DNA from 2 places in the Cupriavidus sp. JZ107 genome. Region 2 is predicted to be linked to the other one. Evidence: riboswitches for the same ligand, from Rfam matches in the RefSeq annotation. Region 2 holds a riboswitch; the other holds the start of a gene.

Region 1 (5,279 bases), on a different replicon from region 2:
ATCCTGCATGCGGTGGGCCGCCGCTTCTTCATCGAGGGCGCCTTCGTCGACGTCAATGTCAGCATCGGCATCGCGCTGTACCAGGGCGCGCCGATGACATGGCAGCAGCTGGCCAAGGAGGCCGATGCGCTGCTGTACCGCGCCAAGGACGCCGGACGCGGCCGCTTCGAGATCGGCCCGCCCGAGCTGGCGAACCGATCGCGGGAGGCGCGCCCGTAGGCCGGCTTGCGCGCCGGCGCGGCGTCGGCAGTCCCGGCGGCGTATCCTAGAAGGCCGATCCGCATCGTTCGTTCACAGGAGCCAGTCATGTCAGACCAGCAGCCCCCAGCGACCCGCATCGAACAGGACAGCCTGGGCCAGGTACCCGTCCCCGCCGACCACCTGTGGGGCGCGCAGACCGAGCGCTCACGCCAGAACTTCCGCATCGGCAACGAGAAGATGCCGCCCGCGCTGATCGAGGCGTTTGCGATCCTGAAGCTGTGCGCGGCGCGTGCGAACCGCGAGCTGAACGTGCTCGACGCGGGGCTGGCGCAGGCGATCGAACAGGCCGCCGAGGAGATCATCGCCGGCCAGTGGCCCGACGAGTTTCCGCTGTCGGTCTGGCAGACCGGCTCGGGCACGCAGACCAACATGAACCTGAACGAGGTGATCGCCAATCGTGCGATCCAGCTGCTCGGCGGCGAGGTCGGCAGCAAGCGTCCGGTTCATCCCAACGACCACGTCAACGCGAGCCAGTCGTCCAACGACAGCTTCCCGACCGCGATGCATATCGCCGCCGCGCGCGCGGTGCAGCGCCAGCTGCTGCCGGCGCTGGAGACGTTGCAGAAGACGCTGGGCAGCAAGGTCGAGGCCTTCGCCGACATCGTCAAGGTCGGCCGCACCCATCTGCAGGATGCGGTGCCGCTGACGCTGGGCCAGGAGTTCTCCGGTTACCAGGCGCAGGTCGCCGATGCGCAGGCGCGGCTGCACCAGGCCGTGCTGCGCGCGATGCCGGTGCCCCAGGGCGGCACCGCGGTCGGCACCGGCCTGAATGCGCCCGCCGGCTTTGCCGCCGCCTTCGCGCGCGCGCTGGCCGACTACACGGGCCTGCCGTTCGAACCGGCGGCCAACCGCTACGCGCTGCAGGCCGCGCACGACGCGCTCGCCGATCTGTCCGGCGCGCTGAACACCACGGCCTCCTCCTTCCTGAAGATCGCGCGCGATTTCATGCTGCTCGGTTCCGGCCCGCGCGCGGGCTTTGCCGAACTGCAGCTGCCGGCCAACGAGCCGGGCTCGTCGATCATGCCGGGCAAGGTCAACCCGACCCAGGCCGAGGCGCTGGCGATGGTCTGCTGCCGCGTGATCGGCAACCACACCACGATCACGCTGGCCAACGGCCTCGGCACGCTGGAGCTGAACGCCTACAAGCCGGTCATCGTTTACAGCCTGCTGCAGTCGGTTACACTGCTGGCCGACGCGGCGGCCAGCTTCGCCGAACACATGGTGGCCGGCGTCGAAGCCGACCGGGCGCGCATCGCCGAGCTGCTCGAGCGATCGCTGATGCCGGTCACCGCGCTGAACCCGCATATCGGCTACGACAAGGCCGCCGAGATCGCCAAGCTGGCCGTGGCCCGCAACCTGTCGCTGCGCGAGGCGGCAATCGCCTCGGGCCATGTCACCGCCGAGCAGTTCGAACAATGGATCGATCTGAAGGGGATGACGCGCGAGGTGTAGCGTCAGCGCACCGGTGCTGGCGGCCACGTCCACGACGGCGCATGCGGCCGCCCACACATTGAACGACCCATCGACCGGCCCCGCGGCACCGCGGCGGCCGGCGACAAACCCGCTCCAGACGGGCCGACGACGATCGGGGTAACAACGATCGCATTGACGAGATGATTCCTGCTCCCATTCCCGCCGATGACCCGCGGCGCCTCGACGCGCTGTATTCGCTGAACCTCCTCGACACCGCCGCCGAAGAGCGCTTCGACCGGCTGACACGCCTGGCCACGCGGCTGTTCGACGTGCCGATCGCGCTGGTCAGCCTGGTCGACGCCAGGCGGCAATGGTTCAAGTCCTCATTCGGCCTGGCCGTACGCGAAACGCCGCGCGAGCAATCATTCTGCGGCCACGCGATCCTGCGCGACGATCTGCTGATCGTGCCCGATGCGCTGCAGGACCAGCGCTTTCACGACAACCCGCTGGTCACGGGCGCGCCCGGCGTGCGCTTCTATGCCGGCTGCCCGCTCGCGGTACGCGGCGGCGCCAAGGTCGGCACGCTGTGCCTGATCGACACCGCGCCGCGCGAGTTCGACAAGGACGACCAGGCGCTGCTGCACGATCTGGGGCGCCTGGCCGAGCAGGAGCTGGAGTCGGCGCAACTGGCGTCGATGGATGACCTGACGATGCTGTCGAACCGGCGCGGCTTCTCGGCGCTGGCGCAGCATGCGCTGGCGGTCTGCCAGCGCCAGCGGATGCCGGCCACGCTGCTGTTCTTCGACATGGATGGCTTCAAGGCCATCAACGACCGCTTCGGCCACGCGGAGGGCGATCTGGCGCTGGCCGCCTTCGCAGATCAATTGCGCCAGGCGTTCCGGCAGTCCGACCTGATCGGACGGCTCGGCGGCGACGAGTTCGTCGTGCTGCTGGTCGACGCCTGTGCCGACCAGTGCGACGCGATGCTGGCCCGGCTGCGGCAAGGCGTGGAGGCACACAACGCGCAGAGCCAGCGCGGCTATCGGCTCGACTTCAGCGCCGGCGCGGTCGCGTTCGATCCCGCCCGCCATGCGGGCATCGCCGATCTGCTGGCGCAGGCCGATCAGGCGATGTACGCCAACAAGCAGGCCCGCAAGGCGGGGACGCCGCCCGCCGGGCGTCAGTAACTCGCGTTGCGGCCGCCGCCGCGCCGTGTTACTGTCCGCCCATCCAGGAGAAAGCGAGCCTGCCGCGACAGCGCGGCGGCAGCGCTGCCGAAGGCGTACCCCCGAAACGCTCAGGTACCGAAGACTGGAGACGACAACGAACTGGAGAGCGCCGCCATCATGATTTGACGATGACGGCCGCCGAAGGGGCAAGCCGGGTCCGGGGCGGACGCGGTGAATCTCTCAGGCAAAAGGACAGTGGGGGCAGCCGGGTTGGCATCGACGATGCCGGCCGGCTGCCCCTTTTTGCATCCTGGAGCCTGAAATGAAAGTCATCGTGATGGGGGCCGGCGTGATCGGCGTGGCCTCGGCGTGGTATCTGTCCAAGGCCGGCCACGAGGTCGTGGTGCTCGAGCGCAATGCCGGCGCGGCACGCGAAACCAGCTTCGGCAATGGCGGCCAGATCTCGGTCAGCCATGCCGAGCCCTGGGCCAACCCGTCGGCGCCGCTGAAGCTGCTCAGCTGGCTGGGACGCGAGGACGCGCCGCTGCTGTTCCGCCTGCGCGCCGACCCGGCGCAATGGTCGTGGGGCCTGAAATTCCTGCGCGAATGTCCGGCCCGGCGTTCCACCCGCAACATGATCCAGCTGCTCAATCTCGGCACCTACAGCCGCGCCAGCCTGCAGGCGCTGCGCGCCGAGACCGGCATCGAGTACGACCACCTGGCCCGGGGCATCCTGCACTTCTATACCAGCCAGAAGGAATTCGACGCGGCAATCGAGCCGGCGCGCATCATGCGCGAGCTCGGCTGCGAGCGCCGCGTGATCGGTCCCGACGAAGTGGTGAAGCTGGAACCCGCGTTGGCGTCGATCGCGCCGCGGCTGGCGGGCGCCACCTACACCAGCGAGGACGAGTCCGGCGACGTGCATCGCTTCACCACCGGACTGGCCGCGCTGTGCGAGGCGCGCGGCGTGCGCTTCCGCTATGGCGTGCGCGTGCAGCGGCTGCTGGCCGAAGGCGGCCGCATGCGTGGGGTCGAGATCGCCGACGAGACCGGCGCGTACACGGTCGAGCAGGCCGACGCCTACGTGCTCGCGCTCGGCAGCTTCAGCCCGATGCTGGCGCGTCCGCTGGGCGTCAAGCTCGACATCTATCCGGCCAAGGGTTATTCGGCCACGCTGCCGGTGCTCGACCCCGAGCGCGCGCCGAGCGTCAGCCTGACCGACGACGAGTACAAGCTGGTGTTCTCGCGGCTGGGCGACCGGCTGCGCATCGCCGGCACCGCCGAGCTCAACGGCTATTCGATGGAGCTGAACCCGGTGCGCTGCGAGGCCATCGTGCGGCGCACGCTGGAGATCTTCCCCGGTGTCAGCCGGCCCGAACTGGCGCGCTACTGGACCGGCCTGCGTCCCGCGACGCCGGGCAACGTGCCGTATATCGGCGCAAGCGCGGTGCAGGGGCTGTACCTGAACACCGGCCATGGCACGCTGGGCTGGACGCACGGCTGCGGCTCGGGACGCGCGATCGCCGAACTGATCAGCGGCCGCGTGCCGGAGGTCGACTTTGGCTTCTGCGGTCCACTGCCGCCGGCGCGGCGGCTCGCGCGGCCAGTCGCGCCGGTGGCTGCCACGCGCGCCGCCGCAACGGAGGCGGCCGAAGTTTGAGGCGCGTCTGATTCAGGTCTGAAACAACGACACCGGCGCGGCATGGCCTCGACATGCGCGCCGGTGTTTTCGTTTCATCGCTGCCGCGCATGCATGGGCGCCGAAGCGTACCCGTTTCTGCGCACTGCGCTCGGCAAGCGTACCCGTTTCTGCGGGCCGCGGTGGCGGCGGCATTGGCCGCCGCATCGACAGCCTCATGGCCAGCCCTACTGCCAGCCTCATTGCCGGCACACAGTGCACCTTGCGGGCCAAAGCCAGGCCCGGGCACGGCATGAATCGGGCGGGCCATCCGCACCGCCACGTGCGAATGCGGGGCCGCACCGTACCCGTTTCTGCGTCGTGCGAACTCCGTCCGATGCCGCGTGGCGTGCCGTGCGTACCCGTTTCTGCGTACACAACATCAGTCGAATCAAGGCTCTCCGATGTCTCGACGTCTCGCCATCGCCGCGCGGATGCCGCCCGCTCGCGCCCCGGCATCAAGCGATGGTATCGACCACACCGCCGTCGACGCGCAACGCGGCGCCGGTCGTCGCCGATGCCTGCGGCGAACAGACATAGACCACCATGTTGGCGACTTCCTCCACCGTGGCCGCGCGCTGAAGGATCGAGCTGGGCCGATGCGCCTTGACGAACTCGGCGGCCGCTTCCTCGATCGACAGCCCTGCCTTGTCGGCATCCTCGCGCAGCATCTCGCGCAAGCCGTCGGACAGCGTTGGCCCTGGCAATACCGCGTTGACCGTGACGCCGGTACCGGTCAGCCGTTTGGCGAGGCCGCG
Region 2 (5,279 bases):
ACTCAGGTCCATCGAGGAGGAAGGGAAGAAGCGGTGTGCCGCGGCGCCGAGCGGCCTCGGCGATCCGGCACTGTAGCAGCCCGATGTTGCAGGCCCTTGGCCGCTTTGTATCGGCGCTGATACGAAAGGCCGCGCGTACCCGGCGCTGCGCTTCAGCCGGCCGCGGCCTTGGTGCCGAGCAGCGCCTTCAGTCCCGCCAGCCGGTCCTTCGGGCTCATCGCCGGCGTCTCGTCCTTCGGTGCCGGGGCTTCCTCGAGCTTCATCTCGCCGATGAAGCGCGACGGCTGGCACGAGTAGGTGTCGCGCGCGCGCTTGCGCTTCTTGCACCAGCTGATATGCAGGCTGCGCTGCGCGCGCGTGATGCCGACGTACATCAGGCGCCGCTCCTCCTCGATCTTCTCGTCGCTCAGGTCCTCGTCCTCGCGGCAATGCGGCAGGATGCCCTCCTCCACGCCGACCAGGAACACGTGCGGATATTCGAGGCCCTTGGACGCATGCAGCGTCGACAGCCGCACCGCATCCGGATCCTCCTCGCGGCCCTCGAGCATGCTCATCAGCGCGACCGTCTGCGTCAACTCCAGCAGGTTCTTGCCTTCGTCGCCGAAGCCGTCGGCGGTGTCGAAGCCGGTCGCCTCGCCGTCCGCGGCCTCCGGCTTGGTGCCCTTGCGCTTGAGCCAGTCGAGGAATTCCAGCGTATTGGTCCATTTGGCCTGGGCCTGGCGCTCGTCGAAGGTGTCGTACAGATAGGCTTCGTAGTGGATGCCTTCCATCAGATCGTCGAGCACCTCGGTGGCCGGATCGCGCGCGGCACGGTCGGCCAGCCGCACCATCGCCTCGCAGAAGGTGCGCAGCGGCTCCAGCTGGCGCGGCTGCAGCTTGCCTTCGATGCCGCCCATCATCGCCGCCTCGAACAGCGACACCTTGGCCTGCCCGGCGAAGGTGCCCAGCACCTCCAGCGTGGTATTGCCGACCCCGCGCCGCGGCGTGGTGACCGCGCGGATAAAGGCCGGATCGTCGTCGGGATTGGCGATCAGCCGCAGATAGGCACAGATGTCCTTGATCTCGGCCTTGTCGAAGAAGCTCTGCCCGCCGGACAGCACATACGGGATGCGCTCGCGGCGCAGGATCTGCTCGAACAGCCGCGCCTGGTGGTTGCCGCGATAGAGGATCGCGTAGTCGCGGAACTGCGCGCGCCGCTCGAACTTGTGCGCCGACAGCTTGAACACCACCGACTCGGCCTCGTGCTCCTCGTCGTTCATCGGCGTCACGGTGATCGGGTCCCCCATGCCGTGCTCGCTCCACAGCGTCTTGTCGAACAGCTTGGGGTTGTTGGCGATCACCGCATTGGCGGCCTGCAGGATGCGCACCGTGGAGCGATAGTTCTGCTCGAGCTTGATGACCTTCAGGTTCGGGAAATCGGTCTGCAGCAGGCGCAGATTGTCCAGCGTGGCGCCGCGCCAGCCGTAGATCGCCTGGTCGTCGTCGCCGACCGCGGTGAAGGCGGGCGCGCGCAGATGCGAGCCGCCGGCCAGCAGCTTCAGCAGCTGGTACTGGCAGGCGTTGGTGTCCTGGTATTCGTCGACCAGGAAGTAGCGCAGCCGGTTCTGCCACTTGAGCCGCACGGTTTCGTCGCGTGCGAACAACTCGGCCGGCAGCCGGATCAGGTCGTCGAAGTCGACCGCCTGGTACGCCGCCAGCGTGGCGACGTAGTTGCGGTAGATCAGCGCGGCCTGGTGCTGGTCGGCGTCGGCGGCCTCGGCGATCGCGGTCTCGGGATCGACCATGCCGTTCTTCCACAGCGAGATCGTGCTCTGCACGCTGCGGATCAGCTTCTTGTCGGTGGTCGCCAGCTGCTCCTGGATCAGGCCGAAGCAATCGTCGGCGTCCATGATCGAGAACTGCGGCTTCAGGCCCAGGTGCTCGGCCTCGGCACGCAGGATCTGCACGCCCAGCGAGTGGAAAGTACAGACGGTCAGCTGGCGCAGCGGGATGCGCTTGCCGTCCCGGGTCTTGCCCTCCATCAGCTTGGCGATCCGCTCCTGCATTTCCTTGGCGGCCTTGTTGGTGAAGGTCACCGCGGCGATGTGGCGGGGCTCGAACCCCTTGTCCTCGATCAGATGCGCAATCTTCTGCGTGATCACCCGGGTCTTGCCCGAACCCGCGCCGGCGAGCACCAGGCAGGGGCCGTCCAGATAGCGGACGGCTTCGGATTGGGCGGCGTTCAGTCCGTGGGTCATCGGTCGGGGGCGGAGTTCGGGTACGGCAGGAGGTCGGACCGCACCGCGAGGGAGGCGGGCCGCAGGCGCGACGCGTTCGGGCACGGGTCGCGGATGGATCAAAGCGGGCGATGTTAACACGGGGGCGGGTCCGGCCGAGCCACCAGAACCGTGGCCTGCAACGCGCCGCTCTCGCGTTGACAGCCGGCAGGCCTGCGGTTAGAGTCGCGCCATCCGTCCGGGAGAGCGCGCGACAGACCATTCACTCGCGCCGCCGAAGGGGAATCACCCGAAAACTCTCAGGCACCATGGACCGGGCGGATCGGCATGCAGCATGCACACGATGTATGCCGAACTCTGGAGAGCGACACCCGCCATTCATCAATTGAATGATGAGCGTGTCCACCGAAGGGGCGCACGGCGGGGCCGGCGGGTTCGAAGCGAACCGCAGGACCAGTCCGTAATCTCTCAGGTATCGAGGACAGAGGGGGTCATCCGTCGCGACGGTTCCAACGAGCCGTGCGACGGATGACCCTTTTTTGTTTGGCGCGCCGCGCGCGCCGGACCGAACGATGCCACGCTCCGAGGAATCCATGACGCTCCAGGCCACCCCGCTCAACGCCATCCACCGCGCCCTCGGCGCCCGCATGGTCGATTTCGGCGGATGGGACATGCCGGTCAACTACGGCTCGCAGATCGAGGAACACCATGCGGTGCGCAGCGATGCGGGCATGTTCGACGTTTCGCACATGTGCGTCGTCGACCTCGCCGGACCCAATACCCGCGCCTTCCTGCGCGGACTGCTCGCCAACAACGTCGACAAGCTGCAAACCCCGGGCAAGGCGCTGTATTCCTGCATGCTCGACCCGAATGGCGGTGTGATCGACGACCTGATCGTCTATTTCTTCGCCGAGGACCGCTTCCGCCTGGTGGTCAACGCCAGCACCGCGACCGGCGATATCGACTGGATCCGCCAGCGCAATGCCGACACCGGCGCCGGCGTGACCATTTCTCCCCGTCGCACCGACAACGCCTCCGATAACGCCGCGCCGCTGGCCATCGTCGCCGTGCAGGGCCCGAACGCGCGCGCCAAGGTGTGGGCGGCCTTCCCGTCGACCCAGCCCAGCGAGGCGCTCAAGCCGTTCAATGCGATGGTCGTCGAGGATGCCGCGATCGGCGAAATCATGGTGGCGCGCACCGGCTACACCGGCGAGGACGGCTTCGAGCTGGTCGTTCCGGCCGACAACGTCGCCGCGGTCTGGGAAAAGCTGCATGCCGCCGGCGTGCGTCCGGCCGGGCTCGGCGCGCGCGACACGCTGCGGCTCGAAGCCGGCATGAACCTGTACGGCCAGGACATGGACATCCACACCTCGCCGCTCGACGCCGGCCTGGCCTGGACCGTCGACCTGCAAAGCGAGCGCGATTTCGTCGGCAAGGCCGCGCTGGTGGCCAACGGCCAGCGCCAGCAGTTTGCCGGCCTGATCCTGCGCGACAAGGGCGGCGTGCTGCGCGCGCACCAGACCGTGCTGACCGCCGCCGGCGAGGGCGAGATCACCTCTGGCACCTTCAGCCCGACCCTGTCCCAATCGATCGCCTTCGCGCGCCTGCCCAAGGATGTGGCGCTCGGCAGCGAAGTCCAGGTGCTGATCCGCGACCGCAAACTGACTGCGACTGTGGTTAAACTGCCGTTTGTGCGCAATGGCAAGGCACTTGTGAGCTGACGGCTCACTGCGGACATCGTCCACCCGGTCACGCTGCGCCCCGCGGCCCCTTTCACCGATGGCACGCGGCGGCGCGACACAAGAATCTGAAATTGGAGAATCTCGATGAATTTCCCCGCTGACCTGAAGTACACCGAGTCGCACGAATGGGTGCGCGTCGAAACCGACGGCACGCTGACGATCGGCATCACCGATCACGCGCAGGATGCGCTCGGCGACATCGTCTTCCTGGAACTGCCCGAGGTCGGCAAGACGGTCGGCGCCGGCGACGCGCTGGCGGTCGTCGAATCGGTCAAGGCCGCGTCGGACATCTACGCGCCGGTGGCCGGTGAAGTGGTCGCCGTCAACGACGCCGTCAAGGACGCGCCCGAGAGCGTCAACGCCAACGCCTTCGATGCCTGGCTGTTCAAGATCAAGCCGGCCAACGGCGACGACGTCAACGGCCTGATGACGGCCGACGCCTACAAGGCCAGCGTCGGCGCCTGAGCCCGGCGCCCCGCCCGCGGCGCCGATGCATGGCTGACCACCATGCCCCGGCCCGCCTCTCCGAGTCACTTGCCATGAACGCTCCCCTGCCCATGAACGCCGCTCAATCCGCTCGCCCTTCGCTGGCCGAACTCGAAGCTCGCGACGCCTTCTCCCACCGCCATATCGGTCCCGACGCCGCCGAACAGCAGCACATGCTGAAGGTGCTGGGCTACGACAGCCGCGCCGCGCTGATGGACGCCATCATCCCGGCCGCGATCCGCCGCCGCGACGGCATGCCGCTGGGCGAATTCACCGAGCCGCTGAGCGAGGAAGCCGCGCTGGCCAAGCTGCGCGGCATCGCCGGCAAGAACAAGGTGTTCAAGAGCTTCATCGGCCAGGGCTACTACAACACGCTGACCCCGGGCGTGATCCTGCGCAACATCTTCGAAAACCCGGCCTGGTACACCGCCTACACGCCGTACCAGCCGGAGATCTCGCAGGGCCGCCTGGAGGCGATGCTGAACTTCCAGCAGATGGTCACCGACCTGACGGGCCTCGATATCGCCAATGCGTCGATGCTCGACGAAGGCACGGCCGCGGCCGAGGCGATGACGCTGCTGCAGCGCGTGAACAAGCACGCATCGAATACCTTCTACGTGGCCGACGACGTGTTGCCGCAGACGATCGAAGTGGTGCGCACGCGCGCGCTGCCGCTCGGCATCGAGGTCAAGGTCGGTCCCGCCGCCGACGCGGCGCAGGCGCACGCGTTCGGCGTGCTGCTGCAATTCCCGGGCGTCAACGGCGACGTGGCGGACTACCGCGCGATCGCCGATGCGGTCCACGCGGCCGGCGGCCTGGTGGTCGCCGCGGCCGA

What was found. Region 2 has a riboswitch for glycine ahead of gcvT (glycine cleavage system aminomethyltransferase GcvT). Riboswitches for the same ligand answer to the same signal wherever they lie in the genome.
Region 1: another riboswitch for glycine. It lies ahead of M1D55_RS09435 (D-amino acid dehydrogenase); the one in region 2 lies ahead of gcvT (glycine cleavage system aminomethyltransferase GcvT).

What each region holds. Positions count from the first base shown of each region.
Region 1 covers NZ_CP096480.1:2,183,984-2,189,262, forward strand. The annotation lists gene M1D55_RS09420 (diguanylate cyclase domain-containing protein) at 1-219, shown strand, start outside; gene fumC (class II fumarate hydratase) at 307-1,713, shown strand; gene M1D55_RS09430 (diguanylate cyclase domain-containing protein) at 1,875-2,861, shown strand; glycine riboswitch at 2,993-3,109, shown strand; gene M1D55_RS09435 (D-amino acid dehydrogenase) at 3,166-4,503, shown strand; gene M1D55_RS09440 (SDR family NAD(P)-dependent oxidoreductase) at 4,980-5,279, opposite strand, start outside.
Region 2 covers NZ_CP096481.1:88,566-93,844, reverse strand. The annotation lists gene M1D55_RS09940 (response regulator) at 1-12, opposite strand, end outside; gene M1D55_RS09935 (UvrD-helicase domain-containing protein) at 153-2,237, opposite strand; glycine riboswitch at 2,446-2,542, shown strand; glycine riboswitch at 2,564-2,711, shown strand; gene gcvT (glycine cleavage system aminomethyltransferase GcvT) at 2,810-3,937, shown strand; gene gcvH (glycine cleavage system protein GcvH) at 4,043-4,423, shown strand; gene gcvP (aminomethyl-transferring glycine dehydrogenase) at 4,498-5,279, shown strand, end outside.